DNA from 3 places in the Pseudomonas sp. MPDS genome. Region 1 is predicted to be linked to each of the others. Evidence: predicted binding sites of a transcription regulator. Region 1 holds the regulator's gene; each other region holds the start of a gene.
What was found. The regulator sigma-54, encoded in region 1, starts transcription at its own class of promoters, with help from an activator protein. The targets are predictions, from matches to a motif close to ANTGGCATNNANNTTGCTNT.
Positions count from the first base shown of each region.

Region 2: a site for sigma-54 is predicted at 3,577-3,596, ahead of HQ912_RS19020 (CmpA/NrtA family ABC transporter substrate-binding protein). Genes of this name have one in related genera too.
Region 3: a site for sigma-54 is predicted at 5,026-5,045, ahead of glnK (P-II family nitrogen regulator). Genes of this name have one in related genera too.

Region 1 is NZ_CP054128.1:1,295,776-1,305,902, forward strand. Features, by position in the region: gene rapZ (RNase adapter RapZ) at 1-386, opposite strand, end outside; gene ptsN (PTS IIA-like nitrogen regulatory protein PtsN) at 389-853, opposite strand; gene hpf (ribosome hibernation-promoting factor, HPF/YfiA family) at 866-1,174, opposite strand; gene HQ912_RS05595 (RNA polymerase factor sigma-54) at 1,251-2,744, opposite strand; gene lptB (LPS export ABC transporter ATP-binding protein) at 2,908-3,633, opposite strand; gene lptA (lipopolysaccharide transport periplasmic protein LptA) at 3,633-4,181, opposite strand; gene lptC (LPS export ABC transporter periplasmic protein LptC) at 4,168-4,740, opposite strand; gene HQ912_RS05615 (KdsC family phosphatase) at 4,748-5,272, opposite strand; gene HQ912_RS05620 (KpsF/GutQ family sugar-phosphate isomerase) at 5,273-6,247, opposite strand; gene HQ912_RS05625 (ATP-binding cassette domain-containing protein) at 6,523-7,332, shown strand; gene mlaE (lipid asymmetry maintenance ABC transporter permease subunit MlaE) at 7,332-8,129, shown strand; gene mlaD (outer membrane lipid asymmetry maintenance protein MlaD) at 8,129-8,596, shown strand; gene HQ912_RS05640 (phospholipid-binding protein MlaC) at 8,608-9,261, shown strand; gene HQ912_RS05645 (lipid asymmetry maintenance protein MlaB) at 9,258-9,575, shown strand; gene HQ912_RS05650 (BolA family protein) at 9,690-9,929, shown strand; gene murA (UDP-N-acetylglucosamine 1-carboxyvinyltransferase) at 9,952-10,127, shown strand, end outside.
Region 2 is NZ_CP054128.1:4,328,845-4,338,971, forward strand. Features, by position in the region: gene rlmKL (bifunctional 23S rRNA (guanine(2069)-N(7))-methyltransferase RlmK/23S rRNA (guanine(2445)-N(2))-methyltransferase RlmL) at 1-1,414, opposite strand, end outside; gene rmf (ribosome modulation factor) at 1,946-2,161, shown strand; gene HQ912_RS19015 (quinone-dependent dihydroorotate dehydrogenase) at 2,469-3,488, opposite strand; gene HQ912_RS19020 (CmpA/NrtA family ABC transporter substrate-binding protein) at 3,727-4,938, shown strand; gene HQ912_RS19025 (ANTAR domain-containing response regulator) at 4,953-5,528, shown strand; gene HQ912_RS19030 (nitrate/nitrite transporter) at 5,916-7,127, shown strand; gene HQ912_RS19035 (bifunctional protein-serine/threonine kinase/phosphatase) at 7,137-8,807, shown strand; gene nirB (nitrite reductase large subunit NirB) at 9,234-10,127, shown strand, end outside.
Region 3 is NZ_CP054128.1:6,137,898-6,148,024, forward strand. Features, by position in the region: gene HQ912_RS27305 (DUF484 family protein) at 1-250, shown strand, start outside; gene xerC (tyrosine recombinase XerC) at 253-1,152, shown strand; gene HQ912_RS27315 (HAD family hydrolase) at 1,149-1,853, shown strand; gene sutA (transcriptional regulator SutA) at 2,065-2,388, opposite strand; gene HQ912_RS27325 (secondary thiamine-phosphate synthase enzyme YjbQ) at 2,490-2,915, opposite strand; gene HQ912_RS27330 (ammonium transporter) at 3,128-4,453, opposite strand; gene glnK (P-II family nitrogen regulator) at 4,487-4,825, opposite strand; gene HQ912_RS27340 (accessory factor UbiK family protein) at 5,238-5,498, shown strand; gene HQ912_RS27345 (sensor histidine kinase) at 5,592-6,869, opposite strand; partial or broken gene HQ912_RS27350 (YifB family Mg chelatase-like AAA ATPase) at 7,146-8,057, shown strand; gene HQ912_RS27355 (hypothetical protein) at 8,118-10,127, shown strand, end outside.

The DNA of each region.
Region 1 (10,127 bases):
CCCAGCAGCTGACTCTCGTCATGAATGGCTTCGGCCAGGGAGCGGCTTGCGTTGCTCAGGGGATGACGCCGACGGGTTTCGGAGAAACGCTTGAGCAGCGTCTCCTCATCGGCATCCAGATACAGCACATCGCACTGGATGTGCCGATTGCGCACTTCCGCGAGCAGCTCCGGGAACCGCGACAGGTGGCTCGGCAGATTACGTGCATCGATGGAGACCGCCACCAGCGGTTGCGCCAGTTCGGTGTGGATCAGGGCGCGCTCGGCCAGTTCCGGCAGCAGGCCGGCCGGCAGGTTGTCGATGCAGTAGTAGCCGCTGTCCTCAAGCACGTTAAGCGCCGTGCTTTTACCGGAGCCGGAGCGTCCGCTGACAATGATCATGCGCATGTTTAATGACCGTTCTGCTCGTCCAGGACAACCTGATACAAGGCTTCGTTGCTCGGCGCGCTGCGCAATTTCTCGCGCACTTCCTTGCGGTCCAGCATGCTGGCGATCTGGCGCAGCAGCTCAAGGTGCGCATCGGTCGCCGCTTCCGGTACCAGCAGTACAAACAGCAGGTCGACCGGTGCGCCGTCGATGGCGTCGAAATCTATGGGGGCTTCAAGGTGCAGCAGCGCACTGATCGGCGCTGTACAGGCCTTGAGGCGGCAATGGGGAATGGCGATACCGTTGCCAAAGCCGGTGGAGCCCAGTTTTTCACGGGCAAACAGGGCCTCGAAGACATCCTGCATTTCCAGATCCGGTACCTCTCGGTGGATCAGGTTGGCAATTTGTTCGAGGGCTTTCTTTTTACTGCCACCCGGCACGTTCACCTGGGAACGGCCGGGGGTCAGGATGGATTCTAGTCGGATCATGGATTAGGGGGGTTAACGACCGGTCGCGCCCTGGAGGAGGCTCTGGGTCTTTTCCTTATGCTTTTTGAGTTGGCGATCCAGCTTGTCGGTCAGCAGGTCAATCGCGGCATACATGTCTTCATGCGCAGCATTGGCAACCACCTCTCCGCCGGGGATATGCAACGTGGCTTCGATTTTCTGCAGCAGCTTCTCGACGTTCATCGTGACTTGCACGTTGGTGATCTTGTCGAAATGCCTCTCCAATCGTTCGAGTTTTTCGCCGATGTATTCGCGAAGAGGTTCGGTCACTTCCAGTTGGTGTCCACTGATGTTGACTTGCATACAGCTTCTCCTTCGTTGCCAGTGCATAAAGCGGCAGGCAGAAATGCCTGCCACTGGAACGCTGTGGCGTGGCCTGTTACATCAACCGCTTGCGTTCGCTCGAAGGTGCGATCCCGAGGGATTCACGGTATTTGGCGACGGTACGGCGGGCCACCTGAATGCCTTGTGCCTCCAGTAAACCAGCGATCTTGCTGTCACTCAACGGCTTTTTCTGATTTTCCGCGGCCACCAGTTTTTTGATGATCGCGCGGATGGCTGTGGACGAGCATTCACCGCCTTCGGAGGTGCTGACGTGGCTGGAGAAAAAGTATTTCAGTTCATATATGCCCCGGGGGGTATGCATGAATTTCTGGGTGGTCACCCGCGAAATCGTCGACTCGTGCATGCCCACTGCCTCGGCAATGTCGTGCAGGACCAACGGCTTCATGGCTTCGTCGCCGTACTCCAGGAAGCCGCGCTGATGCTCGACGATCTGGGTGGCTACTTTCATCAGGGTTTCGTTGCGGCTTTGCAGGCTCTTGATGAACCAGCGCGCTTCCTGCAACTGGTTGCGCATGAAGGTGTTGTCGGCGCTGGTGTCCGCGCGCTTTACGAAACCGGCGTACTGGGCGTTGACCCGCAGCTTGGGCACCGATTCCTGGTTCAGTTCCACCAGCCAGCGGTCGTTGTGCTTGCGCACGATCACATCGGGAACCACGTATTCGGGTTCGGTGGACTCGATCTGTGAACCTGGGCGCGGGTTGAGGCTCTGGACCAGCTCGATCACCTGGCGCAGTTCATCTTCCTTGAGCTTCATGCGACGCATCAACTGGCTGTAGTCGCGACCGCCCAGCAAGTCGATGTAATCGGTGACCAGTCGCTTGGCTTCGGCCAGCCAAGGCGTCTTGGCGGGTAACTGACGCAGTTGCAACAGCAGACACTCGCCCAGGTTGCGAGCACCGATGCCGGCGGGTTCGAACTGCTGGATGCGGTGCAGGACAGCTTCGATTTCGTCCAGCTCAATGTCCAGCTCGGGGTCAAAGGCCTCGAGGATTTCTTCAAGCGTCTCGTCCAGGTAGCCCTGATTGTTGATGCAGTCGATCAGGGTCACGGCAATCAGACGATCGGTATCGGACATCGGCGCCAGGTTCAGTTGCCACAGCAAGTGGCTCTGCAGGCTTTCGCCGGTGGAGGTGCGGGTAGTGAAGTCCCACTCGTCGTCATCGCTGCTGGGCAGGCTGCTGGCGCTGGTCTGGTAGACGTCTTCCCAGGCAGTATCCACGGGCAGATCGTTGGGGATGCGTTCATTCCATTCGCCATCCTCAAGGTTATCCACCGTCGGGGCGGTTTCCTGATAGGACGGTTCCGGGATTTCGGTGTTGGTCTTTTGCTCGACGTTATCGGCCAGCGGATCGGTGTTGTCGAAGTCGTCGCCTTCTTCCTGGCGTTCGAGCATCGGATTGGACTCCAGGGCCTCCTGGATTTCCTGTTGCAGGTCCAGGGTCGACAATTGGAGCAGGCGGATGGCCTGTTGCAGCTGCGGTGTCATCGTCAGCTGCTGGCCCATTCTCAAGACTAGCGATGGTTTCATGGCTGGGGCTTAACACCTTATTCGCCGGCGCACATGCGCCATCCACTACAGGGCGCCGAAGCGCCAAACTTAAGCAAATTATATGCCTGAAACTGAAGTGTTTGCCTAGGGCGTCACGTAATAAAATTAGCGACGCCGAGGTGATTGACCAGACACTTTTCGCTTACAGGCGGAACTCATGGCCCAAATACACTTCCTTGACCAGTTCATTGGCCAGGATGGTCGCGGAGTCGCCTTCGGCAATCAACTGGCCATCATTGACGATATAGGCGGTTTCACAGATATCCAGCGTCTCGCGAACGTTGTGGTCGGTGATCAATACGCCGATGCCCTTGGCCTTGAGATGGTGGATGATCTGCTTGATGTCGCCGACCGAAATCGGGTCCACGCCAGCGAATGGTTCGTCCAGCAGGATGAATTTCGGTGCGGTGGCCAGGGCGCGAGCGATTTCCACGCGGCGCCGTTCGCCACCGGACAGGCTCATGCCCAGGTTGTCGCGGATGTGGCTGATGTGGAATTCCTGCAGCAGGCTTTCCAGTTCCTGGCGGCGACCGGCTTTGTCGAGTTCCTTGCGGGTCTCGAGGATCGCCATGATGTTGTCGGCAACCGACAGTTTGCGGAAGATCGACGCTTCTTGCGGCAGATAGCCGATACCGGCCTTCGCCCGGCCATGCATCGGCTGGTGGCTGACGTCCAGGTCGTCGATCAGGACGCGGCCTTGATCGGCCTGAACCAGGCCGACGATCATGTAGAAGCAGGTGGTCTTGCCCGCGCCGTTGGGGCCGAGCAGGCCGACGATCTGGCCGCTGTCGATGGACAGGCTGACATCACGCACGACTTGGCGGCTCTTGTAGCTCTTGGCCAGGTGCTGAGCTTTCAGAGTTGCCATTACTGGGCCTTCTGCTCGTCGGTTTTCTTTTTCGGCTGGATGACCATGTCGATCCGTGGACGCTGCTCGGTGACCTTGCTGCCAGTGGCGCGACCGGCGCTGGCCAGCTTTTTGTTCGTGTCGTAGACGATTTTCTCGCCCTGGGTGGTGTTGCCGTCCTTGTCGATGACCTTGGCGCGATCGATCAGCACCACGCGGTCTTTGGCGGCGTGGTACTGAATGGTTACCCCGTAGCCTTGAACCGGCTTGGTGTCGCCCGCGGTTTGCATCTGCTCGAAGTAGGCCAGGTTGCCCACCGAGGTGACGACGTCGATGTCGCCGGACTGGGTGCGGGTGATGGTCACGGTGTTGCCGGTGACCTTCATCGAACCCTGGGTGATGATCACGTCACCTTTATAGGTGGCTACACCGTTCTTGTCGTCCAGTTGGGCGTCGTCGGCCTGGATGCGGATAGGCTGGTCGCGGTCGGTGGGGAGGGCCCAGGCGCTCGCGCTTCCCAGTGCTGCGCCCAGACTGAGCAAAATAGGGAGGGTTTTAGCGAGCTTCATACTGTCCTCTTACGTTCGATAGCAGGTGTATCCTGCTTTCCTTCAAATACGCTTTCATTCCCGTGCCGGTCGACACACCACCGGCGCCGTCGATTCTAACGGGTTGCTCGGTCTGCGCATATTCTCGCTGCGGGAAGACTGTCATACGACTGCTGGTAATGATGGTCGTACGGTTCTTCTCATCGGTCCGGGCGATGCGTACCGAATCAATCAGTTCCACTTCGGTGCCGTCGGGATTGACCTCGGCGCGTTCGCTCTGCACGTGCCACGGAAACTCGGTGCCCCTGAACATATTCAGGTCTGGCTTGGTGACCAGTGTGATTTCGCTGGCCTTGACGTGGTCGACTTTGTCGGACGTCATTTCATACTGCACTTTGCCATCGGGCAGGTATTGCAGGGTATGCGTGTTGGTCGCATACCAGTCGATATCATTTTCCTGGACCTTGACCGCAGGGCGGTCGAGGAAGCGTTCCGGGCTGATGTTCCAATAGCCGACCGCCGCGAAAATCGCTGCGATGCAGCCGAACACCACGATGGTGCGAATTTTCTTGCTTAGCATAAATGGCTCACAGATACGCGGCGTTGGCCGCCTCGAGGCGGCCTTGGGCGCGCAGGATCAGTTCACAGAATTCACGAGCGGCCCCTTCGCCGCCTCGCGCCGTGGTGATGCCGTGGGCGTGCTCGCGCACGAAGCCGGCCGCGTTTGCCACCGCCATGCCCAGGCCGACCCGACGAATCACCGGCAGGTCCGGCAGGTCGTCACCGAGGTAGGCGACCTGTTCATAGCTTAGGTTGAGTTGCCCCAGAAGCTCGTCCAGCACCACCAGTTTATCTTCTCGTCCCTGATACAGGTGGGGGATGCCGAGGTTCTTCGCGCGCCGCTCGACCACTGGGGTCTTGCGGCCACTGATGATGGCGGTCTGCACGCCGGCGGCCATCAGCATCTTGATGCCCTGGCCGTCGAGGGTGTTGAAGGTCTTGAATTCGCTGCCGTCTTCGAGGAAATAAAGGCGGCCGTCGGTCAGGACGCCGTCCACGTCGAACACGGCCAGTTTGATCGCTTTGCCACGTTGCAGCAGGTCTGTGTTCATTTACATGACTCCCGCACGCAGCAAGTCGTGCATGTTCAGGGCGCCCACTGGGCGGTCTTCGTCGTCGACCACCACCAGGGCGCTGATCTTATGGTCTTCCATGATTTTCAAGGCCTCGGCGGCGAGCATCTCGGCGCGGGCAGTCTTGCCGTGGGGGGTCATGACCTGCTCGATGGTCGCACTGTGAATGTCGATCGAGTGGTCCAGGGTGCGACGCAGGTCGCCGTCGGTGAAGATCCCGGCGAGTTTGCCGTCAGTTTCGAGAATGACCGTCATGCCCAGACCCTTGCGGGTCATTTCCATGAGTGCATCCTTGAGCAGCGTGCCGCGTGGCACCTGTGGCAGCTCCTGACCTGCGTGCATCACGTTTTCCACTTTCAACAGCAGGCGACGGCCCAGGGCGCCGCCGGGGTGGGAGAACGCGAAGTCTTCAGCGGTAAACCCCCTGGCTTCCAGCAACGCCACGGCCAGGGCATCACCCATGACCAGGGTGGCGGTGGTGGAAGAGGTCGGCGCCAGGTTCAACGGGCAGGCTTCGTGCTCGACATGAACATTGAGATTGACCTCGGCGGCTTTGGCCAGGGGCGAATCCGGATTGCCAGTGACACTGATCAGTTGGATCCCCAGGCGCTTGATCAGCGGCAGCAGGGTGATGATCTCATTGGTCGAGCCAGAGTTGGACAGGGCCAGGATGATGTCTTCCCGGGTGATCATGCCCATGTCACCGTGGCTGGCTTCGGCCGGGTGGACAAAAAATGCCGGAGTGCCGGTGCTGGCCAGGGTGGCGGCGATCTTGTTGCCGATGTGTCCGGATTTTCCCATGCCGACCACGACCACCCGACCCTTGCTGGCCAGAATCATCTCGCAGGCACGTACGAAATCAGCGTCGATATGGGGCAGCAAGCCTTGTACGGCTTCGAGCTCGAGGCGGATGGTACGTTGTGCCGATTGAATCAGGTCGCTGGTTTGGTTCATGTCAGAGATCGCATGGCTCGATGAAAAGGCGGCGATTATAGCGGCAATGAACAATTCCCTCACGTTAGTTCGTCATGCTTTGTTCGAGCGATTCACATGGCTTGATACAAAGTCTCTTCTTTTAGCGGTATCCGGACTGAACGGGCGCGGGCTTGGGCCTTGGGCGCTTGGGTGTTGCAGTGATATAGTTCGCCGCCGGTTCGGGTGCCCGGCAGTCCGGCGTTTGTCGGTTGGCCAGGGCATTCGGATGTGAGGCTGCATCGCAAGGAGTTTAGATGAGTGCCGACAACGCCTACGCGGTCGAGCTGAAGGGATTGTCCTTCAAGCGAGGGGCGCGCAGCATTTTCAATGACATCGATATCCGCATTCCCCGTGGCAAGGTCACCGGCATCATGGGGCCTTCCGGGTGCGGCAAGACCACGCTGTTGCGGCTGATGGGTGCACAGTTGCGCCCCAGTGCCGGCGAAGTCTGGGTCAATGGGCAGAATCTTCCAAAGCTGTCGCGCAGCGATCTGTTCGATGCGCGCAAGCACATGGGCGTGCTGTTCCAGAGCGGGGCCCTGTTCACCGATCTCGACGTGTTCGAGAATGTGGCGTTCCCCTTGCGGGTCCATACCGACCTGCCGGAAGAGATGATTCGCGACATCGTCCTGCTCAAATTGCAGGCGGTCGGGCTGCGGGGTGCCCTGGACTTGATGCCGGACGAACTGTCCGGTGGCATGAAGCGCCGCGTCGCTCTGGCCCGGGCGATTGCCCTTGATCCGAAGATCCTCATGTATGACGAACCCTTCGTCGGCCAGGACCCGATCGCCATGGGCGTGCTGGTGCGCCTGATCCGTCTGCTCAACGATGCGCTGGGTATTACCAGTATTGTGGTGTCCCACGACCTGGCCGAAACCGCGAGCATTGCGGACTACATCTACGTGATCGGCGATGGCCAGGTGCTGGGGCAGGGTACGCCCCAGGAATTGAAGGCCTCGGACAGCCCGCGCATTCGTCAATTCATGAAGGGTGATCCGGACGGGCCTGTGGCGTTCCATTTTCCGGCCACGGATTACCGCACCGATCTGCTGGGGAAGCGCTGATGCGCAAGAAATCACTGATAGAAAGAGTTCGCCTGTTTGGTCGTTCCGGCATCGATGTGGTGGCAGTGCTGGGCCGTTCCTCGCTGTTTCTGATGCATGCCCTGCTGGGGCGCAACACGACGGGTGGCGGGTTTGGGCTGCTGGTGAAGCAACTGCACTCGGTGGGCGTGATGTCCCTGGTGATCATCGTGGTCTCCGGGATCTTCATCGGTATGGTCCTGGCGCTGCAGGGGTTCAACATCTTGTCCAGCTACGGTTCGGAGCAGGCGGTTGGACAGATGGTCGCGCTGACATTGTTGCGTGAGCTGGGACCTGTGGTGACCGCGCTGCTGTTTGCCGGGCGTGCCGGTTCGGCGCTGACGGCCGAAATCGGTAACATGAAGTCCACCGAACAGTTGTCCAGTCTGGAAATGATCGGTGTCGACCCGCTCAAGTACATCATTGCCCCGCGCCTGTGGGCCGGTTTCATTTCCCTGCCGGTGCTGGCGATCATTTTCAGCGTCGTGGGGATCTGGGGCGGCTCGTGGGTGGCTGTAGACTGGCTGGGGGTCTATGAAGGTTCCTACTGGTCCAACATGCAGAACAGTGTCGATTTTCTCGACGACGTGCTCAACGGCGTTATCAAAAGTGCCGTATTCGCTTTCGTGGTGACCTGGATCGCCGTGTTTCAAGGCTATGACTGTGAGCCCACGTCAGAGGGGATCAGCCGTGCCACAACCAAGACCGTGGTGTACGCCTCGCTGGCGGTCCTGGGCCTTGACTTTATTCTGACCGCCTTGATGTTTGGAGATTTCTGATGCAAAACCGCACCCTGGAAATCGGTGTCGGCCTTTTCTTGCTGGCTGGCATCCTGGCTTTGCTGTTGTTGGCCCTGCGGGTCAGTGGCCTGGCGCCGACCGCAAGCACCGACACTTATAAACTTTATGCTTATTTTGACAATATCGCCGGTTTGACGGTCAGAGCCAAAGTGACCATGGCTGGTGTAACCATCGGCAAGGTCACGGCAATCGATCTGGACCGCGACAGTTTCACCGGTCGGGTGACGCTGCAGCTGGAAAAGCGCGTGGATAACCTGCCGACTGACTCCACTGCATCGATCCTCACTGCTGGGCTGCTGGGCGAGAAATACATCGGTATCAGCGTTGGCGGTGAAGAAGCTTTGCTCAAGGATGGCGGGACCATCCACGATACGCAGTCGTCGCTGGTGCTTGAGGACCTGATCGGTAAATTCCTGCTCAATACCGTTAGCAAAGACGCCAAATGAGGAGCTTTTGAATGATCTCTATCTTGCGACGTAGCCTGTTGGTGCTGCTCGCGGCGCTGCCGCTGATGGCCAACGCCGTGGCCGCGCCTTCGGCCCATGAAATCATCCAGGACACTACCACCCGGTTGCTGGCAGACCTGGCCGCCAACAAAGAGAAATACAAGCAGGATCCGGGGGCGTTCTACGACGCGCTGAACGGCATCGTCGGTCCCGTGGTGGATGCCGACGGTATTTCCCGAAGCATCATGACCGTCAAGTACTCGCGCAAGGCGACCCCGGCGCAGATGACGCGCTTCCAGGAAAACTTCAAGCGCAGCCTGATGCAGTTCTATGGCAACGCCTTGCTCGAATACAACAACCAGGGCATCACCGTTTCGCCGGCCAAGGACGAAAGCGGCAACCGCACCAGCGTCGATATGCAGGTCAAGGGCAATAACGGCGCGATCTACCCTGTGTCCTACACGCTCGAGAAAATCAACGGCGAGTGGAAGGTGCGTAACGTGATCATCAATGGCATCAACATCGGCAAGCTGTTCCGCGATCAGTTCGCTGATGCGATGCAGCAAAACGGCAATGATCTGGACAAAACCATCGACGGTTGGGCCGGTGAAGTCGCCAAGGCCAAGGAAGTTGCCCAGGATGCTCAAGAGAAGCAGGCGCAATGAGTGAGTTGGCGAGTGAGTCGGCCGTTCGTTTGGGCGAATCTGGCGAGCTGTTGCTCAGTGGCGTGCTGGACTATCGCACTGGCCCGGTCTTGCGCAAGCAGGGCCAGGCGCTGATCGGCTCTGCCGGCGCCGCAGAGCTGGTCATTGACTGCTCGGCGGTGCAGAAGTCCAGCAGTGTCGGCCTGTCCCTGCTGCTGTGCTTCATGCGTGACGCCAAAGCTGCCGGAAAAACCTGGAGCATCCGTGGGATGCCCGAAGACATGCGCGAAATAGCCCAGGTCAGCGAACTGACCGAGCTGTTGGTGCACTCCTGACCCACATCCCTGAAAAAGCCCCCCGTCAGAGTCCTGCTTCGCGGGGTTCGCAGGCGCGGGGCTTTTTTGTATGATGTGCGACCCGTGCGCACAGGGCGCCGATAGAGGTTGAGCATGCAGGCCGTAGAAGTGAAGAGCTTCCTTGAAGGAAAGCTGCCCGAAACTGTCATTGAAGTTGAGGGCGAAGGCTGCAACTTTCAGCTGAACGTGATCAGCGATGAACTGGCGGCGTTGAGCCCGGTGAAGCGTCAGCAGCAGATCTATGCCCATTTGAACCCGTGGATCGCCGATGGCAGCATCCATGCGGTCACTATGAAATTTTTCAGCCGCGCGGCCTGGGCCGAGCGCACCTGAGCCCAAGGGCGTCGAGATTCTTATGGATAAACTGATTATTACCGGCGGCGTTCGTCTTGATGGCGAAATCCGCATCTCCGGGGCAAAGAACTCCGCCCTGCCGATCCTGGCCGCGACGTTGCTGTGCGATGGCCCGGTGACCGTGGCGAACCTGCCGCACCTGCACGACATCACCACCATGATCGAGCTGTTCGGTCG
Region 2 (10,127 bases), 3.0 Mb from region 1:
CGCCTTCACGCTTGGCCCATTTACTCAGCAGCTTGAGGTTTTTTTGCAGGCGATTGGCGAACATCTGCCCGCCTTCGCTCAAACGGGCCTGCTCGACCACAGGAGCCGGAGCCGGAGCCGGCTTGATCGGGTTACCGTTCTTGTTGTACTGGCGCTCTTGCGGTACTTCCGGCGCCTGATCGTACTCAGCCAGCTCACGCTCGGCCTGGCGCTGTTCCGGGGTACGACGCTCGCCGGTGACGAACTGATCGGGCAGGACCTTGATCAGCAGCAATTTGCACGGCAAGGCGCCGTTCCAGAACGAATACTGCTTGTGACTGCGAATGCCCATGCGCTTGCCCAGGTCCGGCGCGCCGGTGAACACTGCGGCCTCCCAGTTCAGGCAGGCCTGGCGCAGGCGCTCGCCGAGGTTCTGATAGAGATAGAGCAAGCTGGCTTCGTCGCCCAGACGCTCGCCGTACGGCGGGTTGCAGATCACCAGGCCTTTCTGGTTCTGGTCCGGGCGGGGTTCGAACGTGGCGACTTCCCCCTGATAAATCTTGATCCACTCGCTCAGGCCCGCCCGCTCAACGTTGTTGCGGCCCGGCTGGATCAGCCGTGGGTCGGCTTCGTAGCCGCGAATCCACAATGGTGGCTTGGCCAGGCCGGCAGCGGCACGCTCGGTGGCTTCTTCGTGGAGCTTCTTCCACAACGCCGGCACATGGCCGAGCCAGGCGGTAAAACCCCACTGCTGGCGACGCAGGTTCGGCGCCATGTCGGCGGCGATCATGCCGGCTTCCACCAGGAAGGTACCGACGCCGCACATCGGGTCAGCCAACGCCCCGCCTTCAGCGGCAATACGCGGCCAGCCGGCACGGATCAGGATGGCCGCGGCGAGGTTTTCTTTCAGGGGCGCGGCGCCTTGCTGCAGGCGATAGCCGCGCTGGTGCAGGCTGTGGCCAGAAAGGTCCAGGGAAAGGATCGCTTCGCCGCGGTCCAGGCGCAGGTGGATGCGCAGGTCCGGGTTGAGCTTGTCGATGGATGGCCGCTCGCCTGTCGGGGTACGCAGCTTGTCGACAATGGCGTCCTTGACCTTCAAGGCGCCGAAGTGGGTGTTGTCGATACCCGAGCCGTGGCCGCTGAACTCCACCGCCAGGGTGCCATCGGCGAGCATGTGGTCTTGCCAATCCACATCCAGCACGCCGTGGTACAAGTCTTCGGCATCCTTCATCGGGAAGCGCTTGAGCACCAGCAATACGCGGTTGGCCAGGCGCGACCACAGGCACAGGCGATAAGCCGTTTCCATGTCGGCCATGCCGCGCACGGCCGAGGTGTGCTCACGCGCCTCTTCAAGGCCAAGCCCGACGGCTTCCTCGATCAGCAGGCCTTCAAGACCTTTGGGGCAAGTGAGGAAGAGTTCGAAACGATCGGACATGGGATTTCCAGAGCCTTTGGCTAAGTGGACCGGGCAACGCATTGCCGGGCCGGGTTCAATCAGGTGCTTTTCTCAAGAGCACCCGTGTGGCACGAAAGTGTGCCGTGCCGCCCTCGCCGCTCAGGTTAAAAGAGCTTAGAGGCGAGGGCAGATAAAAAATTCTGTGCAACAAATTGTGAAAACTCGACCCTTTCGTCGAATAGTACCCGAGTGCAACGGGGGGACATTCTCATTCGCCTGAGGGCTGCACCCTTCGATGCAGGGCCGATCATACAGGGGTCTTGCCTGAAAGCGGGTGACGAACATCATGTTACTTATCGCCCTAACATCTTTATTGTTACGTGCTTATGACAAAACGATCATTCCATCCATGTGACGCTTTGGTTAGAACTCAACACAGGTTGACGTCGCAACGGCGTCAACACCTCGGCTCGTCACGCCGGCAACGAGCCACCAACGGCAGAATGATTCTGCCCCGGCCTCGATAGAGGTCGACGCTAAGCAACAGTCAACAAGTGAGGGCAACACCCTATGAGAAGACTTAAGCGTGATCCGTTGGAAAGAGCATTTTTACGCGGTTACCAATATGGCGTTGGTGGTAAATCCCGTGAGCTTTGCCCCTTTACTCTACCGTCGGTACGTCAAGCCTGGATCAATGGCTGGCGAGAAGGACGCGGCGACAACTGGGACGGTATGACCGGCACTGCGGGTATCCATAGACTCAACGAACTTCACGCCGTCGGCTGACACAGGGCTTAACACTCAAGAACTCGACAATTTGATACTCACATCGATTTAACCACGCACGTCCCATCCGGACGGCGGGCTTCGGCCCAGGGGGCTCCTTCGAGGAGCCCTTTTTAATGCCTGGGTTTCATGAACACTGCAAAAAGCTGGGCTGTGAATACAGTTGTGGCGAGGGGATTTATCCCCGCTGGGCTGCGCAGCAGCCCCTCAGAGTGTCAGGTTTAACGAGTGAGCTGTTTGGGGCCGCTTCGCGCCCCAGCGGGGATAAATCCCCTCGCCACAGTTGAATCGCGTTGCACCTTGAGAATCAACGCAGTGCAGCAATCGCATCCACCGATTCCCGAATCAACGCCGGCCCCTTATAGATAAAGCCCGAATAAATCTGCACCAGGCTCGCGCCTGCGCTGATTTTTTCGGCAGCATGCTTGCCCTCGGTGATGCCACCCGCCGCGATGATCGGCAAGCGCCCCGCCAGTTCGGCGGCCAGCACTTTCACGGTATGGGTGCTCTTGTCCCGCACCGGCGCACCGGACAGCCCGCCCGCCTCGTCGGCGTGTTCCACCCCTTCGACGCCTTCGCGACCCAGCGTCGTGTTGGTGGCAATCACCGCGTCCATTCCGGTGTCGATCAGGGCCTGGGCCACCTGTGCGGTCTCTTCGTCGGTCATGTCCGGGGCGATCTTGATGGCCAGTGGCACATGCTTGCCATGGATCACCGCCAATTCGGCGCGACGTCGAGCCAGGTCAGCCAGCAGTTGCTTGAGCGAATCACCAAATTGCAGGCTGCGCAGCCCCGGAGTGTTCGGGGAACTGACGTTGACGGTCACATAACTGGCGTGGGCGTAGACCTTGTCCAGGCAGATCAGATAATCGTCAACCGCGCGCTCCACCGGTGTGTCGAAGTTCTTGCCGATGTTGATGCCCAGCACGCCCTTGTACTTGGCGGCAGCCACACGCCCCAGCAAATGGTCGACGCCCAGGTTGTTAAAGCCCATGCGGTTGATGATCGCCTCGGCTTGCGGCAGGCGGAAAATCCGTGGCTTGGGGTTGCCCGGCTGGGCACGCGGGGTAACGGTGCCGATTTCCACGAAACCGAACCCCAACTGGGCAAAACCGTCGATGGCCGCGCCATTCTTGTCCAGGCCCGCCGCCAGCCCGACCGGGTTGGGGAACTCAAGCCCCATCACATTCACCGGCAATTTAGCCGGCGCCTTGCACAGCAGACCATTGAGGCCCAAACGTCCACCCGCACCGATCAGGTCCAGGGACAGATCGTGGGAGGTTTCCGGGGAAAGTTTGAACAGCAGTTCACGGGCCAGGGTGTACATGGGCGGCTTGGACTCAGGCGACGAAATGAGGCGGCGATTATAGCCGGGCTACGACGACGCACGCGAGGCGCCTGCACAAAACAGCGGCGATGGCATATGCCTTGCACCACTTGCGTTCATCGGCACCCATGCCAACGACGGAATGAGTGCCACACTGTATTTGAAGGACAACGGCGTCGTCATCCGGCCTTGCAAGCGTCCGGATACGGCGCCTTTTTTTGTGGAAAGGTGATGCGCGATGAATGAAGTTCCAGCCAACCCCCTGGCCTGGGTCAACGGCAGCGATGCCCCGGAAAAGAGCGCGATCAATCTTGGCTTCATGGCCTTGAGCGACTGCGCGCCGCTGGTGGTGGCCGCCACCCAGGGCTTTGCCCAGCCTTACGGGCTGACTTTGAACCTCAAGCGCCAAGCGTCCTGGGCCAACCTGCGGGACAAGCTGGTCAGTGGTGAAATCGATGCCGCCCACAGCCTGTATGGCCTGATCTACGCGGTGCACCTGGGCATCGGCGGGGTCGCGCCGACCGACATGGCGGTGTTGATGGGGCTGAACCAGAACGGCCAGAGCATCAACCTTTCCCATGGCTTGCAGGCCCAAGGCGTGACCAGTCCTGAGGCACTGGAACAGCATGTGCACCAAACTCGCCCGAAACTGACTTTCGCCCAGACCTTCCCCACTGGCACCCACGCCATGTGGCTCTATTACTGGCTCGCCGCTCAAGGCATCCATCCGCTGTCGGATGTCGACAGTGTGGTGGTACCGCCGCCGCAAATGATCGCCCACCTGCAGGCCGGACGGATCGACGGGTTCTGCGTGGGCGAGCCGTGGTGCGCCAGTGCGGTCAAACAGAACCTGGGCTTCACCCTGGCGACGACTCAAACCATCTGGCCCGATCACCCGGAAAAAGTCCTCGGCTGCACCCGTGCATTCGTCGAGCAATACCCCAATACCGCCCGCGCACTGGTGATGGCGATCCTGCAAGCCAGTCGCTTCATTGAGCAAAGCACCGAGAACCGCCGCAGCACCGCACAACTATTGAGTGCCCCCGAATACCTGGACGCACCGCTGGATTGCATCGAGCCGCGCCTGTTAGGGATTTACGCCGACGGGCTGGGCAACAGCTGGCAGGACCCTCACGCGATGCGTTTCCACGGCAACGGCGAAGTGAACCTGCCCTACCTGTCCGATGGCATGTGGTTCATGACCCAGTTCCGCCGCTGGGGCCTGTTGCGTGAAGACCCGGATTATCTGGCCGTGGCACAGCAAGTCCAGCAGCTCACGCTATACCGTCAAGCCTGCGCGGCACTGGACATCGCCGCCCCCCGCCAGGACATGCGCAGCAGCCAATTGATCGACGGCACCATCTGGGACGGCTCGGATCCGGCCGCTTATGCCAAAAGCTTCAAACTGCACGCTTTGAGCGATGCGGCTCCCCTCTTCGCCAGCCGCTGACAGGAGCCACGACCATGCTGCGTATCCTGCTGATCAACGACACCGCGAAAAAAGTCGGCCGTCTCAAAGCGGCCCTGATTGAGGCCGGGTTCGAAGTCATCGATGAATCCGGATTGACCATCGACCTGCCGGCACGCGTCGAAACAGTGCGTCCGGACGTGATCCTGATCGATACCGAGTCACCCGGACGCGATGTCATGGAGCAAGTGGTGCTGGTCAGCCGCGACCAGCCACGACCGATCGTCATGTTTACCGACTCCCACGACCCGGATGTAATGCGCCAGGCGATCAAGTCGGGCGTGAGCGCCTACATCGTCGAAGGCATCCACGCCGCGCGCCTGCAACCGATCCTCGACGTGGCCATGGCCCGCTTCGAAAGCGACCAGGCCCTGCGCGCCCAGCTCCTGGCCCGGGACCAGCAACTGGCCGAACGCAAACGCATCGAACTGGCCAAGGGCATGCTGATGAAGATGAAAGAATGCAACGAAGAACAGGCCTACACCCTGATGCGCCGCCAGGCCATGAGTCGCCAGCAGAAGCTGATCCAGGTGGCCGAGCAGATCATTGCGATGAATGAGTTGCTCGGCTGAAAGCCTTGCAGCGCCTGGCCCGGCGCTATCGCGAGCAGGCTCGCTCCCACAGATCCTGTGGCCACTGGAACTCCAATGTGGGAGCAGGCCCGCTCCCACAGGTTTCATGGCCACTGAAGATCCACTGTGGGAGCGAGCCTGCTCGCGATAGGTCTCACACTGCTCCCCTGTTGGCACAGTTCTCGCTTTAGCAAAGCCACAGGTAACCAACGGCGGTTGCCCCACCTACGACAAAGACGTCGCACACCCTCCTCGCCCCCTGGCGATTCGGGTTGCGGCGTTTTTTTGTTTTGATCCCACAGTCCGGGGTCGGTGGTGCAGCCACAGGCGGCGCACTGCTTCAAGGCACTGACTCATTTCTCGAGACTTTTACAGCTGAGGTGCGCGATGAATTCAAGCTTCTGGAAATCCGGCCACACCCCGACACTGTTCGCGGCCTTCCTCTATTTCGACCTGAGTTTCATGGTCTGGTACCTGCTCGGTCCACTGGCGGTGCAGATCTCTGCCGACCTGCACCTGACCACCCAGCAACGCGGCCTGATGGTGGCTACGCCGATCCTGGCCGGTGCCGTACTGCGCTTGTTCATGGGCCTGCTGGCCGACCGGATTTCACCGAAAACCGCCGGTATGGTCGGTCAGGTGATTGTGATCGGTGCACTGTTCTGTGCCTGGAAACTGGGCATCCACAGCTACGAACAAGCCTTGCTGCTGGGGCTGTTCCTCGGCGTGGCCGGTGCGTCATTCGCCGTGGCCCTGCCGCTGGCCTCCCAGTGGTATCCGCCACAGCACCAGGGCAAGGCCATGGGCATTGCCGGCGCTGGTAACTCGGGCACCGTACTGGCTGCGCTGATCGCACCGGTAATGGCAGTGGCATTCGGCTGGAGTAACGTGTTCGGTTTCGCGCTGATCCCGCTGATCGTGACCCTGATCCTCTTCGCCTGGCTAGCCAAGAACGCTCCCGAGCGGCCAAAAGCCAAATCCATGGGCGACTACCTCAAGGCCTTGGGCGACCGGGACAGCTGGTGGTTCATGTTCTTCTATAGCGTCACCTTCGGCGGCTTCATCGGCCTGGCCAGCGCACTGCCCGGCTACTTCAACGACCAGTACGGCCTGAGCCCGGTGACCGCCGGTTACTACACCGCCGCTTGCGTCTTCGGGGGCAGCCTGATGCGTCCACTGGGCGGCGCCCTGGCGGATCGTTTCGGTGGCATTCGCACCCTGTTGGGCATGTACACCGTGGCCGCTGTCTGCATCGCGGCAGTGGGCTTCAATCTGCCAAGCTCCTACGCGGCCCTGGCCCTGTTCGTCTGCACCATGCTCGGTTTGGGTGCGGGCAACGGCGCGGTATTCCAACTGGTGCCACAACGCTTCCGTCGCGAGATCGGCGTGATGACCGGATTGATCGGCATGGCCGGCGGCATCGGCGGTTTCGCCCTGGCGGCAGGCATGGGCGCGATCAAGCAAAGCACCGGCAGCTATCAACTGGCACTGTGGTTGTTCGCCAGCCTCGGCGTCCTGGCTTGGTTCGGCCTGTACGGCGTCAAGCGTCGCTGGAGGACCACCTGGGGTTCGGCCGCTGTCACCGCGGCTCGGGTATAAATAGCCTCCATGAGCCTGCAACTGAGTTTTGCCGAAGCCAGTGCCATTGGCCCTCGGGAAGAAAACCAGGACTCCCTGCGCCTGGTGACCCCGGCGCCGGCCCTGGCCGCGAGCAAGGGGTACCTGTTCGCCATCGCCGACGGTGTGAGCCAATGCGCCGATGGCGGGCTGGCCGCCCGTTCGACCTTGCAGGCCCTGGCCCTGGACTACTATTCCACGCCGCAAACCTGGGGTGTGGCCCAAGCGCTGGACCGGCTGTTATTGGCACAGAATCGCTGGCTGCAAGCCAACGGTGGCGGGCAACCGCTGCTCACCACCGTCAGCGCGCTGGTCCTGCGGGGCCGGCGCTTCACCCTGGCCCACGTGGGCGATTGCCGGGTCTACCGCTGGCACGACAATCATCTGCAGCGGGTCAGTGAGGATCACGTCTGGGAACAACAGGGCATGCAGCACGTGCTCAAGCGTGCCCTGGGGCTGGATCAGCACCTGATCCTGGACTTCCTCGATGGCGAACTGCGCGCCGACGAGACCTTCGTACTGCTCAGCGATGGCGTCTGGGCGGTTCTGGGGGACACGGCCATCGCCGGTATCCTTCGCGACCAGCCGGACCTGGACATTGCCGCGCAAACCCTGGTCAACGCTGCGCACCTGGCCGGCAGCCAGGACAACGCCAGCGCACTGCTGGTGCGGGTCGATGCGGTGGGTGAAGCGAGCATAGGCGATGCGCTGGCCCAGTTACAGCAATGGCCCCTTCCCCCGGCATTGAAACCGGGGCAAGTGTTCGAGGGCTGGCAGATCGAAAGCCTGCTCGGCCAGAGCCAGCAATCGTTGCTCTACCGGGTACACGATGGCCAGGGCCAACCGTGGTTGCTGAAAACCTTGCCGGGGCATCTACGGGACGATACTCAGGCCGGGCAGTCGTTGCTGTCGGAAGAGTGGTTCCTCAGGCGGGTCGCCGGGAGGCAGTTTCCGGAAGTCCACGGCGTTGCCCAGCGTCAGCATTTGTACTACGTCATGCGGGAATATTCGGGCAAGACCCTGGCCGAGCTGTTCAACCAGGGCGGCCCGTTGCCTCTGCCCCAGTGGCAGGATCTGGCGCAGCGGCTGGTGCACGCGGTGGGCCTGTTGCATCGAAGACAGATCTTTCACCGCGATATCAAGCCGGAGAACCTGCACCTGGGCGAGGATGGGGAACTGCGCTTGCTGGATTTCGGCCTGGCGTACTGCCCGGGATTGTCCGAAGACCAGGCCAACGTGCTGCCCGGCACGCCCAGCTATATCGCCCCGGAAGCCTTCGGGGGTGCGCCGCCGACGGCGCAACAAGACTTGTATGCGGTCGGCGTGACTTTGTATTTCCTGCTCACCGGACACTATCCCTACGGCGAAATCGAGGCGTTCCAGCGACCGCGCTTTGGCATACCGGTCAGTGCCCATCGCTATCGACCGGACCTGGCCGAATGGCTTGGGCAAAGCCTGGAGCGTGCCGTGGCGGCGGATCCTGGGCAACGGTTTGAAACCGCCGAGGAATGGCTGTTGCTGCTGGAACAGGGTGAACGGCGCAGCTTGGGCGTCAGGCCTCGGCCGCTACTGGAAAGGGAGCCGCTGAAGGTTTGGCGCACATTGGCGCTGGTGTCTTTGGTGGTGAATCTGGTGCTGCTGTATTTAGCGTTTCATGGCTGAAACCCAGTCGCGTCTATCGCGAGCAGGCTCGCTCCCACAGGTTTTGTGTCCACCGCAGATCCAATGTGGGAGCGAGCCTGCTCGCGATGGCGGCCTGATGGTCCCTGCAACTGCGCCTGCGGGACGCTCCAATACCGGGCAACACGCTTTGATTCGGTGCAATAAATCCCGCTCCAATCCGCACAACCCGCCTCCCCTCCAATAAATCCGCGCCCTCAAGCCAGTTGGCACAACCACTGCATAACCTCTCTCACCATACATAAAGCAACGCCTCCAACGATGAGGGCGGTGCTTCCCGAGAGAACGGGACAAGGACAAAGGCGTCCTCGCTAGGCAACTAGCGGGACGCCTTTTTTTGTTTTCGTAAAAGTATCGAGCCAGTCCGAGCACCGTGATGAACCGGGCCTGAGCTTGTGGAGAACCCTGATGAAGAAACTCAAACTGGTGATGATCGGCAACGGCATGGCCGGGGTTCGAACCCTTGAAGAACTGCTCAAGCTGAGCAATGAGCTATACGACATCACGGTGTTCGGCGCCGAGCCTCATACCAACTACAACCGAATCCTGCTCTCGCCCGTGCTCGCCGGCGAGCAGACGTTTGAAGAGATCGTGCTCAACGACCTGAGCTGGTACCTGGACAACAACATCAAGCTGCTGCTCAACCGCAAGGTCGTGGAGATCGACCGAGTCAAGCGCCGGGTCATCGCCGAGGACGGCAGCGAAGCCGAATACGACCGTCTGCTGATCGCCACAGGCTCCACGCCATTCATCCTGCCGATCCCCGGCAACACCCTGGATGGCGTCATCGGCTACCGCGACATCGCCGACACCCAGGCGATGATCAACACCGCCAAGACCCACAAACACGCCGTGGTGATCGGCGGCGGGCTGCTCGGCCTGGAAGCCGCCAACGGCTTGAAACTGCGGGGCATGGACGTGACAGTGGTGCACCTGGGTGAATGGCTGCTGGAGCGTCAGCTGGACAAGACCAGCGGTCAGTTGCTGCAAACCGCCCTGGAAAATCGCGGGCTGAAATTCCGCCTGAGCGAACAAACGCAAGCCCTGCACGACGCCGGCAATGGCCGGGTCGGCTCGGTGCAATTCAAAAACGGTGACATCATCCCGGCCGATCTGGTGGTGATGGCCGCCGGTATCCGCCCCAATACCGAACTGGCGGAAAAGTCCGGCATCCCTTGCAACCGCGGGATTCTGGTCAACGACACGATGCAAACCTACGACCCGCGCATCTATGCCATCGGTGAATGCGCCAGCCACCGTGGAACCGCCTACGGCCTGGTGGCACCGCTGTTCGAGCAAGCC
Region 3 (10,127 bases), 1.4 Mb from region 1:
CAAGAGCGTCAGCGGCAGCCTGCGCGAACATGAGCTGGACTTCCTCTTCGGCGAAGAACAGCGCAAGCAGATCGGCTCCACCGCTGTCGTCGCCATCGCCCACCAGGGCGTACATGGCGTGCTGGCCATTGCCAGTCGTGATCCGCAACACTACAAAAGCTCGGTGGGCACGTTGTTTTTAAGCTACATCGCCGAAGTCACCGGCCGGGTCCTGCCGCGCATGACTGGTTCACTGCGCTCGGTACGCTGATGATGGAACGGCAGCTGGACGCCTACTGCGAACACCTGCGCAGTGAGCGCCAGGTGTCGCCCCACACGCTGTCGGCCTATCGCCGCGACCTGGAAAAAGTGTTGGCCTGGTGCCAGAAGCAAAACATCGGCAGTTGGGCAGCCTTGGACATCCAGCGTCTGCGCAGCCTGGTCGCCCGCCTTCATCAACAAGGGCAATCCTCCCGCAGCCTGGCGCGACTGTTGTCAGCAGTGCGAGGCCTGTACCACTACCTCAACCGCGAAGGGCTGTGCGATCACGACCCAGCCACCGGCCTGGCACCGCCCAAGGGCGAACGCCGTCTGCCCAAGACCCTGGACACCGATCGGGCCCTGCAATTGCTGGAAGGCGCTGTCGAGGATGACTTCCTGGCGCGACGGGACCAGGCGATTCTCGAATTGTTCTATTCCTCCGGCCTGCGGCTTTCCGAACTGACGGGGCTCAACCTGGATCAACTGGACTTGGCCGACGGCATGGTCCAGGTGCTGGGCAAGGGCAGCAAGACACGTTTGCTGCCCGTTGGCCGCAAAGCCCGTGAGGCCCTGGAGCTGTGGCTGCCGTTGCGGGCGCTGACCAACCCGGCCGACGACGCGGTATTTGTCAGCCAGCAAGGCCGGCGCCTCGGCCCGCGGGCGATCCAAGTGCGGGTCAAGGCCGCCGGTGAACGCGAACTGGGACAGAACCTGCATCCCCACATGCTCAGGCATTCCTTCGCCAGCCATCTGCTGGAGTCTTCCCAGGACCTGCGCGCCGTCCAGGAACTGCTCGGCCACTCCGACATCAAGACCACCCAGATCTATACCCACCTGGACTTCCAGCACCTGGCAACGGTCTATGACAGTGCCCACCCAAGGGCCAAACGAATCAAGGGCGACGAATCATGACCATCGAGCTCATCACTTTCGACCTCGACGACACCCTATGGGACACCGCCCCGGTGATCGCCAGTGCCGAGGCCATCTTACGCCAGTGGCTGACCGACAACGCCGCGAACCTGGGCAGCGTGCCGGTGGAGCATCTTTTTACCATTCGCGAGCAAGTGTTGCGCGAGGAGCCCGGCCTGAAGCACCGCATCAGCGCACTGCGCCGACGAGTGCTGTTCCGTGCCTTGCAGGACGCCGGTTATGACCAGTGGCAAGCCTCGGAGCTGGCGGACGAAGCGTTCGAAACATTCCTGCACGCCCGTCACCAACTGCAAATCTTTCCCGAGGTGCAGCCTACCCTGGAAATTCTGGCCAACCATTTCGCCCTCGGCGTGGTCACCAATGGCAACGCGGATGTACGTCGCCTGGGACTGGCGGATTATTTCAAGTTCGCCCTGTGCGCCGAGGACATCGGCATCGCCAAGCCTGACGCCCGGCTGTTCCACGAAGCCTTGCAACGCGGCGGCGCCACGGCGCAAACCGCCGTGCACATTGGCGATCATCCGGGTGACGACATCGCCGGCGCCCAACAGGCCGGCTTGCGGGCAATCTGGTTCAATCCGACGGGTAAAACCTGGGATGCCGAGCATGTACCGGATGCAGAGATTCGCAGCCTGACCGAGCTGCCGGGGTTACTGGCGGGGTGGCATAGCCAACCCTGAACCGCCTGTTTTGTGGCCACCAGACCTCAAATTGTGGGAGCGAGCCTGCTCGCGATAGCAATGGCACATCCAGCGTCGATGTGACAGATGGATCGCTATCGCGAGCAGGCTCGCTCCCACAGGATCCGCGGCGCCTGGCCTGAAGATTTTTATAGCCCATGAAAAAGCCCGCAGCGACGGCGGGCTTTTTCAGCAAGCAAGAAGCAGATGCTCAGATCGGGCGGCTGCCGTACTTGTTGTCCGGTTTCTTGGGCGGATCCGCAACAACGTTGGCCTCCACTTCCTGCACTTTACCGCCTCGGGCCAGGAACTCCTCCATGGCCTTGGCGAGCGCATCACGCTCCTTGTTCTTGGCCTCTACGCTCGGCAACTCGTCGACCGAAACCGCCGCCTTGGCCTTGCCTTTGGCGGTTGGCGCCGGTACATCGGCCCCATCGTCGTCGGCGACGTCTTCAGCCGCCGCTTCCAGGCCTTCTTCGGTCTCGTCTTCGTCACCTACTTCGAGGTCGTCGTTTTCCAGATCATCGTCGCTCATGTTCTACCTCATGACTTGCGAAAAGCAGATTAGTTATAGCCCAGCTTCGCCGTCTGTCGAAGGCTGCCAGAAAAAATTCAACATCCGCCGGCAATCAGCGGTTACTCCCCATCACCGTACAAAGTGGCGAGGACTTTACGAGCACCGCCATGATCACGGTGCTCGCCCAGATAAACACCTTGCCAGGTACCCAATGCCAACCGTCCCGCCGTGACCGGCAGACTAAGCTGACACCCCAGCACGCTGGCCTTGAAGTGCGCCGGGAGGTCGTCCAGGCCTTCGTCGTTGTGCTCATAATCGGCGGTTCCTTGTGGGATCAGCCGATTGAAAAATCGTTCGAAGTCTCGACGCACCGCCGGATCGGCGTTCTCGTTGATGGTCAACGAGGCCGAGGTATGCTGCAGCCACAGATGCAACAGACCGACACGACATGCCCGGAGTTCAGGCAGGCCGGCGAGCAACTCGTCCGTTACCAGATGAAAGCCCCGAGGCCTTGCCCGCAGGGTTATCAGCGTCTGTTGCCACATACAGATCTCCGCACGTTCGGCGCGCATTCTAGCGCGCTCTGGGAAAAAACAAAGGGCCTAATACGCCTGCTTTGGTGTAAGCCGATGGCGGTAGAAAAACCCATGTCGCGTACATAACAAAAGACGTCGGAAAAACCGACACATCCTGTGAGCAATGACAAACTCCAGACAAAAAAATGCCCGGCGAACCGGGCATTTTTTATTGCGTGTACTTACAGATTGTAGCCACGCTCGTTGTGCTGGGCCAGGTCCAGGCCGACCGCTTCTTCTTCCTCGGAGACACGCAGACCCATGACGGCGTCCAGGACCTTGAGAATGATGAAGGTGACGATCGCGGTGTAGATCACCGTGAAGCCTACACCCTTGAGCTGAATCCACACTTGCGCGCCGATATCAGTCACGGTGCCGAAGCCACCCAGGGCCGGCGCTGCGAACACACCGGTCAGGATCGCGCCCAGGATACCGCCAATGCCGTGCACGCCGAAGGCGTCCAGGGAGTCGTCATAGCCCATTTTGCGCTTGAGGGTAGTGGCGCAGAAGAAGCACACCACACCCGCCGCCAAGCCGATGACCAGGGCGCCCATCGGGCCCACGGTGCCGGCAGCCGGAGTAATCGCCACCAGACCCGCCACCACACCCGAGGCAATGCCCAGTGCGCTTGGCTTACCGTGGGTGATCCACTCGGCGAACATCCAGCCCAACGCCGCAGCAGCGGTTGCAATCTGGGTAACCAGCATTGCCATACCGGCGGTGCCGTTGGCCGCGATGGCGGAACCGGCGTTGAAGCCGAACCAGCCTACCCACAGCATGGCCGCACCCATCAAGGTGTAACCCAGGTTATGCGGTGCCATCGGGGTAGTCGGGAAGCCCTTGCGCTTACCCAGTACCAGGCACGCCACCAGGCCAGCAATACCGGCGTTGATGTGCACCACGGTGCCGCCAGCGAAGTCCAGCACACCCCAGTCCCACATCAGGCCGCCGTTGCCGGACCAGACCATGTGCGCAATCGGTGCATACACCAGGGTGAACCACACGGCCATGAAGATCAGCATGGCGGAGAACTTCATCCGCTCGGCGAACGCGCCGACGATCAGGGCCGGGGTGATGATGGCGAACGTCATCTGGAAGGTGATGAACACCGCTTCAGGGAACAGGCCAGTCAGGCTACTAGGCGTGAGGCCCGCCAGGAATGCCTTGTTCAGACCGCCGACGAACGAATTGAAGTTGACGACGCCCTGCTCCATCCCCGTGGTGTCGAACGCAATGCTGTAGCCATAAATGACCCACAGGATGCTGATCAGACCGGTAATGGCAAAGCATTGCATCATCACGGAAAGAATGTTTTTCGACCGAACCATACCGCCGTAGAACAGCGCCAGGCCGGGAATAGTCATGAACAGTACAAGAATTGTGGCAGTGAGCATCCAGGCAGTGTCGCCGGAGTTCAGGACTGGGGCTGCCGCTTCTTCTGCCATGGCCAGGCCAGGCGTTACGAAGGACAACAGGGCTCCTAGCCCTGCGAATTTACGCAGAGTCATATTGTTTTCTCCTGGGGCGTTGGGTTTGGCGGCTTAGATAGCGTCGGTATCGGTTTCGCCGGTACGGATGCGAATAGCCTGTTCCAGATTGACCACAAATATCTTGCCGTCACCAATCTTGCCGGTATTGGCGGCCTTGGTGATCGCCTCGATAACCCGGTCCAGATCCTTGTCGTCAATGGCGACATCGATCTTCACCTTGGGCAGGAAATCAACCACGTATTCCGCGCCGCGATACAGCTCGGTGTGACCTTTCTGCCGACCGAAGCCTTTGACCTCAGTAACGGTAATGCCCTGCACGCCGATTTCGGACAGCGACTCGCGCACGTCGTCCAACTTGAACGGCTTGATGATGGCAGTGACTAGCTTCATGAAACTTTCTCCCGAATTGGTGGACTTGCCCCAGGAAAACAAACCCGACTCAAGTCTAAGCGCAGTGCCTGGCTTTGTAACGCATCGTCGGCCCAAGTTGCCCGACCGGTGCCAGCTAACCACTCTGACGAAGCTCCCCGCCTCGCCGGCTGCACTGCATTCGTCACAGCGACTGCATCAGTGCATGGGTCATCAGCCACTAAGCAGAAACCTTGCCATCTGTGCCCAAACCTTCTGATTTCAGTCTCTTACCCACTGTGCCGGCTCGCGCCGCACCCCGAACCGGAACAATACGCACAACATCAGTGCGACGATGCCCGGTCCAGTGCGCGAAAAGCGTGCACTCCTTGCTCGCCAAATGAATATAGACGCTGCGTGATACACTGCCCTCATCGTTTTCAGGACACCTGCCATGCTTGCGCCCAAAGACCTCCTCGACGCCCTGAGCGGCCACGCTTCCCGCCTCTTGAGCGGCGACACACCCCTGCCCAAAAGCGAAATCGAAAGCCAGTTCAAGGCCCTGCTACAAAGCGGGTTCAGCAAGCTGGATCTGGTCAGCCGGGAAGAATTCGACAGCCAGATGGTCGTACTGGCCCGGACCCGGGCGCGGTTGGAGAGCCTGGAGGCGAAGGTGGCGGAGTTGGAGACGAAGATAAATCCTCCTACCGAATAAAATCCCCCAGCAGGAGCTGCTGAAGGCTGCGATTTTTTGTCTCGCTCCCCTGCCCCTGCAACGCTTTCTTGCCGAGGCCTCAAGCCGACTAGGTCAGCCACACGCGGCTCGCTGGGATTGACCTTGGGCCAGCGCCAGCGGCAACTCCAGGGTAAAGAGCGCGCCCTTACCCGGCCCCGCGCTCTGCACCGTCAGCTCGCCGCCCATCTCGTGCGCAGCCAGAATACAACTGTGCAGGCCAAAGCCGTGACCGTCGGCGCGCGTCGTAAAACCATGCTCGAACACCCGGGTGAGATTGTCCCTGGAGATACCCTCGCCGTTGTCCTCGACCTCGATCCGCACATGCTTGTCGTCAGTGGCCTTCAGACGCAGGGTAATGCGCGACGGTCGATCCGCCACCGAATCAAGCGCCTGCTTGGCGTTGTTGATTAGATTGATCAGTATTTGCAGCACCTTGTGCTTGTCCAGCGACATCATCGGAATATCGGCGAGCTCCTTGATCAGCGTCACATGATGACGCGCCAGGGACACATCGCAGATGCGCACCACATCCTCGATCAGCTCTCGCAGCGAACCCGGCTCCAGCACGCTGGAGTTACCGGCATAGGACTGCTGGGTGGCGACGATTTCCTTGATATGGTCGATGCTCTTGGTCAGCTGCACCAACTCATCGATCATGCTCCGCTGCTCGGCTGCCAGGGCTTCGGCCAACTTGCCAAGATAGCCGGGTAGCGCGCGACCTTTCGGATCGCTGCTGATAAAGGCGCCGAGATCATCGGAATGCTCCTTCATCAATTCAGCAACCCTGATCACCCCCTGCCCCTTGGATGCGTGCACTTTCTCGTACAAGAGTCGGGCTGACACATTGACGCTATTGAGTACATTGCCCACGTTGTGCAGCACATTGGTGGCGATTTCCGCCATACCGGCCCGGCGCGCGGTAGTGACCAGTTCGGCCTGCGCCTCACGCAACTCGTCATTGACCCTGGCCAGTTGCTGCGGGCTGGGGATCTTAAGGGCCGCAGGCACTAGCCGAACCAGCAGGATGGCAGTAATCACCGAGGCGATAGCAGTGATTACCTTAACCAGCGCCGACAGCCAATAGTAGGGCTGCCAGATAGTCAGGATTTCCATCACATGGCTGGTCCCGCAGGCCAGGATGAACACACCAAAAGCCGTCAGCATCCAGTCAAAAGGCACGTCTTTGCGCTTGTGGATAAAGTACAGAAGGGTGAAGGGGATGGAGATGTAGGACAGGGTGATCAAGCCATCGGCAATGACATTGGTCCACAGCAAATCCGGTCGCCACATATAGCAATGCCCATGGGGTATAAAGCGCTTGTCGGTTAACAGAGCCAGCAGATCGTTCATGGGCCACTCACTCCCTGTGCCGTAGATGCCGATTGGACAAATCGGAGTCTAGCAGGGGCTGGGGCGGTCATTTCGAAGGCTCCGTGAAACGACCGCAGAGCCCTGCTGAACGAACGCGCGCCCTATCGCCATCGTGTTCGCGGGGGTGATCGGCCATTAGTAACCGCAACATCCTGGCAAAATTTTCGCCTTCGATTGCCCCACCGAAAGCCTATCCCACGACTAACCTTCAAGAGCCGCAGGACGCGGCCCCTTATTCACTCAAGGAACGATTGCATGTCGCTCGCCATTGTCCATAGCCGCGCCCAGGTGGGGGTGGAGGCTCCTGCCGTTACCGTTGAAGTCCATCTGGCCAATGGCTTGCCATCACTGACGATGGTCGGCTTGCCTGAAGCGGCGGTGAAGGAAAGCAAGGACAGGGTACGCAGCGCGATCATCAATTCGGGCCTGAATTTCCCGGCGCGGCGCATCACGCTGAACCTGGCGCCGGCGGATCTGCCCAAGGACGGCGGGCGGTTCGACCTGGCGATTGCCCTGGGGATCCTGGCGGCCAGCGTACAGGTGCCAACCCTGATGCTGGACGATGTGGAATGTCTCGGGGAGTTGGCGTTGTCCGGCGCGGTGCGCCCGGTGCGCGGTGTGTTGCCCGCGGCGCTGGCGGCGCGCAAGGCCGGGCGTACGCTGCTGGTGCCGCGAGCGAATGCCGAGGAAGCCTGTCTGGCATCGGGGCTGAAGGTGATCGCGGTGGACCATTTGCTCGAAGCGGTAGCCCACTTCAATGGCCATACCCCGGTGGTGCCTTATGTTTCCAACGGGCTGCTCTCGGCGAGCAAGCCCTATCCTGACTTGAATGAAGTACAAGGCCAGGTCGGGGCCAAGCGCGCATTGCTGATCGCCGCTGCGGGAGCTCATAACCTGTTGTTCAGCGGACCACCAGGCACCGGCAAGACATTGCTGGCGAGTCGTTTACCGGGGTTGTTGCCGCCACTGGCTGAAAGTGAAGCCCTGGAGGTCGCCGCGATTCAGTCGGTCGCCAGTTGCGTACCGTTGAGCCATTGGCCGCAGCGCCCGTTTCGTCAACCGCATCACTCGGCGTCCGGCCCGGCGCTGGTGGGTGGCGGCTCAAAGCCGCAACCGGGAGAGATCACCCTCGCCCACCATGGCGTGCTGTTTCTCGATGAACTTCCATTTTGACTTTTTAGGTTTGGTTGTCAAAATCGAATTTAGACCGTCAGATCAGGGCTTACCATGGCATTTCCGTCCATACAATCGTTGCCAATCTTCTCAAATGGGGTCCACTATGATCACTATCCGTATGAGCAGCTGAATGAATACCAAAGGGCAATATTTACCGACGCAACGTCGAGCCGTGGTCGGCTATGTTCATCGGTGAAGCAGATTACGCTTAAAAGTTTTGAGTGCTACCTCCAGATAACCCGTCAGCTGGCAACTCCGCGATCGCAATCGAAATTCCGAAAGGTGGCGGAAGGCTTCCTAGGTTTTTTATATTCAGAAAAACATATTGAAACGACTCCGCTACTTCGCGCCCAACGAGCGAAGTTTTTCATATCAATAATTCCTTTCCTATCAGAGAAATACCCCAGCAAGAAAGAGTATTCATTTCCCTTGACTATCGAAGCAATAAACAAATACATAAGTGTGCTGAATAGCTTAGAGCAATGCCCCAAAAAAATAGAATATTGGCGAGGATGGCCGTTGCTGAATGTTTCTGGAGGAATGCATTTTCTTCCCTTATGGGCGTTTTACCGAAAGCTTGGTGCCGACTTTACAAGGAAACTCTATTCTGAAACTCATATCTTCCTATCAGGAAGGCGTTATCGAGCAATGCCAATGCTATCGAATCTAGGAGATTTTATAGAGACTCAACCATCAGATATCACACCTACACACTTAACTTCAGACGTATTCATGAGCGAATTCTGGGATCGTTTTGTGAAGTATTACGTTACAACAGCATATGATAGCGGAAAAGGACAGAAACTAAGCACCATCGCATCGGCCTGGAACGTACAATTCTCAGCTTTCGTGCGCAACCAACTTATTCCAGCATCCCTACTAAGCGGGGGGTATGCTGGATTACCCGTGTTACCAAAGAGACTTTATACCGACGCGGCTTCAAGAATCAGCACTGGAAATGACGGAACACTCGTTCATTCAAAATTATTGCACGATATTCCACTAGAGATTACCGACCAAGCGGCTATCTACCACATCTTTGACAGCCTAAACTCATCCATGAACGACTTAACAACCTGGGCTAAAGCTGAAGTCGCAGATCTGCATGCCAGACTAAATCGTCGATTGCGAGAAGCACCGAATGGAACACTGCGCTGGATCGGTGGATCTGGAGAAAACGAGGGAGGCCAAATTCAATGGATGAGAGATCGGAATAATCCAGCGTGCTTTGCTAATGCAGCACGAAATATCGAAGAGCACTCCTATTCATATATAATGGAGCGAGCCGTCCAAATTTTTGCTCCGCCATTTGCAGAAACAGCATATGAGCTAGGATTAGCAACAACAAGCTCATTGTACCCACACTGTCTACTACTCGTTAGTCTGTATCCAAAAATCACCGTTGGTTTCTTGGAAAACTTGGAGATATATGATGAGCATGGGAAAAAAATTGGATTCATCCCAACCGACAACGGGTATCAATTAGTTGGATATAAACTTCGTAGAGGGCACCGTGAAGCTGAGCAGGTTATTAGCCTTTGCGAGTACGGTGCATATCTTGTTCAACAAATAATGGACGTCACCGACTACGGCAGACGATACCTACAATCTATTGGAGATGATAATTACAGATATTTATTATTATCCGCAGTTAGAAGCTTCGGCAAATTTCAGCGACCAAAGTTAGCTTCGGTTACCACATCACCCATCCCAATAGAAAGACTGGTATCCGGCTTAAAGAAATACACGAACCTAGATCATGCTGAAGCTACGTACCTCGCACAACGCGCTAATCTCTCCACAATTCGCGCGACCGCTGGAGTAATGATCTATTTAGAATCAAAAAGCGCAAAAAAAATGTCCGAAGCTCTTGGCCATAAATCATTTGATCCATCGTTGTTAGCGCGCTATCTCCCAGCACCCATTTGGGATTTCTTTCAAGATCGATGGATTAGAATTTTTCAAGCAGGAATAATTATCGAAGCGATGGATGGGAGCCCATACAAACTGAAGGCTTCAGGTTTTGACACCTTAGAACAGGTTGAGGAGTTTTTATTAAAC